2 regions of the Pseudarthrobacter sp. O4 genome follow, and region 2 is predicted to be linked to the other one. Evidence: predicted binding sites of a transcription regulator. Region 2 holds the regulator's gene; the other holds the start of a gene.

Region 1 (3,403 bases), 940 kb from region 2:
GTGGAGACAACCTCAGGAGAATCGATGTAGTCGAGCTGCTTGCGCAGCCCCGAATGCAGCGACATTTCCCGCAGGTAGTCGTTGACCTCATCCTTGGTGGTGCCGTTTTCCAGGCTCAGGTTGAGGATGGCCAGGGACACGTCCGGGGTGGGGACGCGGATGGAGCTGCCCGTGAGCTTGCCGAGCAGTTCGGGCAGGGCCTTCGCAACGGCCTTGGCGGCACCGGTTTCGGTGATGACCATGTTCAGCGCGGCCGAGCGTCCGCGGCGGTCGCCCTTGTGGAAGTTGTCGATCAGGTTCTGGTCGTTGGTGAAGGAGTGGACAGTTTCCACGTGGCCGTGCACCACGCCGTAACGGTCGTTGATCGCCTTCAGGACCGGGGTGATGGCGTTGGTGGTGCAGGAAGCGGCCGAGACGATCCTGTCCGAGTCGGTGATGGTGCCCTGGTTGATGCCGTGCACGATGTTCTTCAGCTCGCCCTTGCCCGGAGCGGTGAGGAGCACGCGGGAGGCGCCTTTGCTCTGCAGGTGCTGGGACAGGCCCTCCGCGTCGCGCCAGCGTCCCGTGTTGTCGACGATGAGTGCGTCATGGATGCCGTAGGCGGTGTAGTCCACCGTGGCGGGGTTGTCCGAGTAAATGACTTGGATCTGGACGCCGTTGGCCGTGATGGTGTCGTTCTCGAGGTCCACCTTGATGGTGCCTTCGAAAGAGCCGTGGACGGAGTCTCGGCGCAGCAGGCTGGCGCGCTTGGCCAGGTCGTTGTCCGAACCGCGGCGGACCACGATCGCGCGCAGACGCAGGCCGTGCCCGCCGCCTGCCTTTTCGATCAGGAGGCGGGCCAGGAGCCGGCCGATGCGGCCGAATCCGTAGAGGACGACGTCGGTGCTGGTGCGGTCGTCGCCGCCGCGCTTCCCGACGACCTCGGCGAGTTCCTCGCGCAGGAACTCATCCAAGCTGACGCCATCGCCCTCGGCACGGTACTTCTCGGTGAGGCGGGCGATGTCGATAGCCGCCGCGCCGAGATCAAGCTTCGTCAGGGCGTCCAGCAGCGGGGCGGTCTCCTCGAGGCGGAGTTCTTCCTTGCTCATCCGGCGGGCGAAGCGGTGCGCCTTGAGGATATTCATGGTGGACTTGTTGATCAGGCTCCGACCATGGATGCTCGTCACCACGTTGTTCTCGCGGTACAGCCGGCCAATCACCGGGATCATGGCCTCGGCGAGCGCCTCGCGGCCCATCCACGTATCAAGACAAGAATCTGACGTCTGGCTCACAGAACTACCTTCCTAAAATCCACCACATACGTCCTCGTATGTGGAAGTCGGCCGCCGGAGGGTGTCCGGAACCTGGGTTTCGCCGGGGATTCGGTCCACCCCGGGCGCCTGCGTGTGGCGCAAAGAAAAACCACCGGCCGCAAACGCAGACCCGGTGGCAGAACTTCTACGTTCGCTATCCATTCTAAGTCGGCAACGCGGCGGCCGGTGCCCCGTTACGCGTGAAATCACTCACACGGGAAGGGCGCAACCCGCTACGCTGAGGCGATGGTCAAGCGTTGGGCCCTTTGGCTCGCGTTGCTGCTGTGTACCGGCTGCGCCGCGCAACAGCCGGCGGCAACGCCGTCGTCGTCCGCGGCTGCAGAGCCGACGCCGTCCGCCTCGTCGTCCTCCGCCCCAGCCTCTTCCGCCCCAGCCTCTTCCGCTAGGGACCAGGCCGCGGCCGGCTTCACGCTGGTGGCGCACCGCGGCGGCTCACTGGTGTATCCGGAATCGTCCGCGGAAGCCTTCGAAGCCGTCAGCAAGACGGCGTTCCCGATCGAGACGGATCTGCGGCCGCTGAGGGACGGGACCCTCGTGCCGCTGCATGACGACACCGTGGACCGGACCATGTCCGGCGTGACCGGCAGCCCGGCGGACATCACCCTGGAGCAATGGAAGGCGGCGCACATCAAGAACCCGCGGGGAGGCGCCGAGGGTTCTCCCACCACCTGGGAAGCCATGCTGGACGAGTACGGCGGACGCAGTGTCCTGGTGCCGGAAGTGAAGGATCCGGCTATCGACCTGGCAGCGTTTGCCGACTCGATCCTCAGGCGCGGCGTCCAGGACACAGTGATTGTCCAGTCGTTCAGCTACCCGGTTGCCCAGACCCTGGCCAAGTCCGGGCTGCAGGTCCTGTACCTGCTGCGCGAGGGCGAGGAGCCTGATCCGGCCGAGGTCCGCGCTGCCGGGATAGACCATGTGGGACCGAACAAAAGCATCAGGGCCGACTACCTGCGCAAGCTCAAGGATGCCGGGCTGACGGTGTGGCCCTATACGGTCAACGACGACGCCACCGCGTCCCGCCTGCGCAGCGACGGCGCCGACGGTGTCTTCACCGACGACCCCTGGGAGCTTTCGAAGCAGCTGCACCTGGGCTAGCCCTGCGGCGGTGGATGGATGGGTTGACCGATACGCCGGGTTCTGTGTTCCCGCGCTGTTACCGGCGCGGGAATAGCGGCCATCCATCTACGGACGCCGTTGCCGACGCCCTCCAGCAGCCTACCCGGACACTCGGGCGAGCAGCCCTCAAACGTGCCCTGTCTGGCCTTGCTCCGGGTGGGGTTTACCTAGCCTTCCCGGTCACCCGGGAAGCTGGTGGTCTCTTACACCACCGTTTCACCCTTACCTGCCCTGCCGCCTGTGCAGGCACACACGGCACGCAGGCGGTCTGTTCTCTGTGGCACTGGCCTGCGGGTTACCCCGAGTGGGCGTTACCCACCACCCTGCTCTGCGGAGCCCGGACGTTCCTCGAGCCACTTGCGTGACGCGCGGCCGCCTGGTCAACCCATCCGCTGTCCATTCTACTGGGACCGGGGACCGCTGATCGCCGGGGCTTGGGAGGACAGCCATGGTCCCGATTCCGGGGCCTTTTCCAAGCCGCGGTGGGACAATTGAACCAAGGTAAGCGACCTAGGGAAACTCCACAACGCAGGCACTTCAGGCAATCAGGAGGGGATCCGCATGGACCTCACCGGCATCGTCGTTCTCATCGTCGTCGTCGTGCTCGTGCTGACGCTGGCCCGGATGTCCATCCGGATTGTGCGCCAGTACGAGAAGGGCGTCCTCTTCCGGCTGGGCAGGGTCATCGGGGTGAGAATGCCCGGGCTGCGCTTCATCATTCCCGTGATCGACAAGCTCCAGCTCGTCAGCCTGCGGATCGTGACGATGCCGATCCAGTCGCAGGGCATCATCACCCAGGACAATGTGAGCGTCGATATCTCCGCGGTGGCGTACTACCGGGTGATCGACGCCGTGAAATCCGTGGTGGCGATCGAAAACGTGGCGGCGGCCATCAACCAGATCGCCCAGACCACGTTGCGGAAAGTTGTCGGCCGGCACAGCCTGGACCAGACGCTGTCCGAGACCGAGCG
Region 2 (3,403 bases):
TCTCGCCGACAGTGCCAAGGGCTCCCGTGAGTCCCAGCCGGGAGGCGATCACTGTGGCGACCTCGATCGGTGTCGCTGTCACGAGCCAGACCCGGCGGCCCACCCTGAGGTGCTGTTCGGCCAGGGCCTTGGCTCCCGGCCAGATCCGGGATTCGATCATTTCGTCGTAGACTTCTTCGCCGAGCGCCTCGACGTCTTCGACCGTGAAACCGGACGCCAGCGTCAGGGCGGAGTCGCGGACGGCGTGCACGTCGTCCATGTTTTCGCCGCGCAGCACGAACATGAGCTGCTTCCAGGCGAACCCGGCCGCCTGGGGAATGGTGAAGGCCCCGCGCTGGTGCATCTTGCGGGCCACATGGAACAGGCTGGCGCCCTTCATGAGGGTGTTGTCGACGTCGAAAAAGGCGGCTTCGCCGTGCTGCGATGATGCAACAGGCTGCGTGGCCACAGCGACGTACTTCTCCTCAGGCATACATCGAGTCTAGTCAATGCCGCGGCGGGCTCCCGTCGCGCGGATCGAGGACGGGGCAGTAAGTGCCGCGCTTCGACGCCGGCTGGCCGGCCGGGCTACCGTGGAACCATGCCCAAGCCTGCGCCCCTCCCCGATGTCGTTCTGATCACCAAAGCTGACTGCCACCTCTGCGCCGAGGCGCGCGCCGCCGTCGGGCGCGTCACCGCCGCCCTGGGGATCGGCTGGACGGAGCAATCGGTGGATGACGATGCGGCGTTGCGTGAGCGCTTCGCGGAGGAGATCCCCGTGGTGCTGGTCGACGGCGTCCAGCGCGACTTCTGGAAGATCGATGAAGTCCGCCTGGCCCGGACCCTGCGGCGGGTGCTGGACACGCAGCCCTGAGACGCGACTGCTTTGTTGGCTGAACTGCGGGGGCTTTAGAGTGGGAACCACAACGCGACGCAATGGAGCAGATAGTGACTTCGCTGGATTCATCCCCCGAGGCTGTGCCCGGGGGAGCCGGGACTGCCGCCAAGCAGATTCCGCCCGCGGCCGTGGCACGGCTGACGATCTATCTGCGCGCCCTCACGACGTTGCTGGCCGATGGTGTGGACCGCGTCTCCTCCGAGTCCCTGGCCGAGGCGTCCGGCGTCAGTCCGTCGACCCTCCGCAAGGACCTGTCCTACGTGGGGTCATATGGAACGCGCGGCGTGGGCTACGAGGTTCAATACCTGAACCGGAATATTGCCGCCGCCCTGGGACTGACGCATGACTGGAAGGTCGCGATTGTCGGGGCCGGCAACCTGGGCAAGGCCCTTGCCCGGTACGGCGGCTTTGAATCCCGCGGATTCGCCATTGTGGCGATTTTCGATGCCGACCAGATGGTGGTGGGCAGCGAGGTGGGTTGGCTGCGGGTCAGCGACGCGGCAGACCTCGAGCCGGTCCTGCAGCGGACCGGCGCCAATATGGTGGTCCTGGCTCTTCCGGCCGCGGTGGCGCAGAGCGTGTGCGACCGTGTCATTGCCGCCGGTGTGCGGAGCATCCTCAGTTTTGCCCCGGTGATGCTGCAGGTTCCGCCCGGAGTCAACCTCCGCAAGGTGGACATGGCAACCGAGCTCCAGATCCTCGCCTACCATGCACAAAGGGCGCAGGATCCGGAAGATGCCGTCTAGTTTCAGCCAATCTTTCCGGTTCCCGTGCCCTGGGCGCTGGTGCCTTGCGGACTATTTACCGAACGGGTTGCCAGGCTGCCCGTAGGGATTTGCGAAAGGCTGGTGCTTTCGGAAGTAAGGGGACGTCGCCGGCAGATACAGCATCACGATTGCCGCAATGCCGGCAAGCACTGCCAGGGTGCCGATGCTCAGCGGGAAGAGGCTGACAATCGAGAGTGCGGCGAGGACCGTGCCCAGGATGCGCGCCCAGTTCTTACCCTTGCGGACGTTGAAGGCAACGAGGGCATATAAGCCGGCACTGATCACGGCGAAGACCACAATGGTGCCGACCAGGATGGGCTTGATCTCGCTGAAGTTGACCTGGGCGCCGCCTGCCGCCATCTGCTCTTCGAACATGTTCCGCACCGCCGGGGTGTCCAGCGTGAAGATGGCCAGCAGGAGCGAGAGCAGCCACACCGCTCCGGAGGCGACGATCAGCCAGAAGGCAGTGTTGACGAGCTTGGGCACACCGCCGGGCGCCTGCTGCTGGCCGGCGGGGTACTGGGCGTAGGGGGACTGGCCGTACTGCGGTGCCCCGTAGCCGGGGGCCTGCTGGCCGTACTGCGGTGCCCCGTAGCCGGGGGCCTGCTGGCCGTACTGCGGTGCCCCGTAGCCGGGGGCCTGCTGGCCGTACTGCGGCTCGTTCTGGCCGTATTGCGGGGCCGGGGGTGCCTGCTGGCCGTACTGCGGCTCGTTCTGGCCGTAGCCGGGCGCCGGCTGATCGCCCGGGGCGGGGCCGTCCGGGTTTGACGGCGGGACTGGAGGAATACTCATGGTCGGTCCTTTGTGTGTCGAACTGGATCGGCTACCGGGACCAGTAATCCTGCCCTGCCCCCAGCATGGTCTAGTTCAACCGTACAGCGGGCGGGCCGCCGTGCGGATCATTCCGGAGAGGTATTCTCAGCCCCGTTTCGACGGCGGACTCCGGCCGCTGGGAGGCCGCGGCGGGGCGGGCACGCCGCCGCGGCCTCCCGCTGCGTGCTCTTGCCGGACGGCGGGTCAGACGCGGCCCCGCAGTGACGCGAACCAGGCCTGTGAATTGGGCAGCCACATCAATACGGTGGCCGCGAGGCTGATGATGAAGCCCGGCCAACTGCTGCCGTTCCGGCCGTCCGCGGCGCTGGCGCTGATGATGGCCAGCAGCAGGGACACTCCGGCAACGATGGTGAGGGCGAAGCGGGCCCATTCCCGGCCTTCCTTCATCTTCATGGCCAGGATGATCTGGGCGGCGGCCAGCGCGAGTGCCACCAGCACCAGTAGAAGTACTACAATGCCAATGCCTGGAACGACGGCCAGAAGGACGAAGGACCCGAACAGGCCGACAACGCCTCCCAGCAGGCCAAGGAGGCCTCCGATCAGCCAGACCCAGTAGGACACCTTCAACTCGGTCGGCATTCCCGTGACGCTGAACATGCTGGAGAAGCCGCCCCGGGGCATGACATCGTTGAAGTTCCGGGGCCTGTCGGTGGGCATCTCGAAGCGGAAACCTCCAGGGGACGCAGGCTGCTGCGGCGGCTGGTAGGGCTGCAGCCCCGGCGGCTGGTACGGCTGCGGCGGCTGGTAGCCCTGCGCGGCCGGGGGGCTGGCCAGGGGTGGTTCGGAACTGGTCGGCGGAACATTGCTGGGCGGCGGAGGCTGGGCACCCGGCTGCTGCGGCGGGGGTACCTCATTGGGGTTGCTCATGGCTCTCACTGTAGACCGCGAATCAGCCGTAATCTAGGGAATTTCAGCCCGTTGCGGA

What was found. The regulator Rex, encoded in region 2, represses fermentation and respiration genes when NADH is low (regulators of the CRP and FNR family bind a similar motif). The targets are predictions, from matches to a motif close to CTTGTGAANNNNTTCACAAG.
Region 1: the regulator Rex is predicted to act here: its motif matches at 1,490-1,509, upstream of ACQCSU_RS03655 (glyceraldehyde-3-phosphate dehydrogenase).

What each region holds. Positions count from the first base shown of each region.
Region 1 is NZ_CP189591.1:798,553-801,955, forward strand. It holds gene ACQCSU_RS03655 (glyceraldehyde-3-phosphate dehydrogenase) at 1-1,235, opposite strand, end outside; gene ACQCSU_RS03660 (glycerophosphodiester phosphodiesterase) at 1,539-2,411, shown strand; RNA gene rnpB (RNase P RNA component class A) at 2,427-2,820, opposite strand; gene ACQCSU_RS03670 (slipin family protein) at 2,994-3,403, shown strand, end outside.
Region 2 is NZ_CP189591.1:1,736,974-1,740,376, reverse strand. It holds gene ACQCSU_RS07965 (HAD family hydrolase) at 1-472, opposite strand, end outside; gene ACQCSU_RS07960 (glutaredoxin family protein) at 581-853, shown strand; gene ACQCSU_RS07955 (redox-sensing transcriptional repressor Rex) at 928-1,623, shown strand; gene ACQCSU_RS07950 (hypothetical protein) at 1,675-2,436, opposite strand; gene ACQCSU_RS07945 (hypothetical protein) at 2,662-3,345, opposite strand.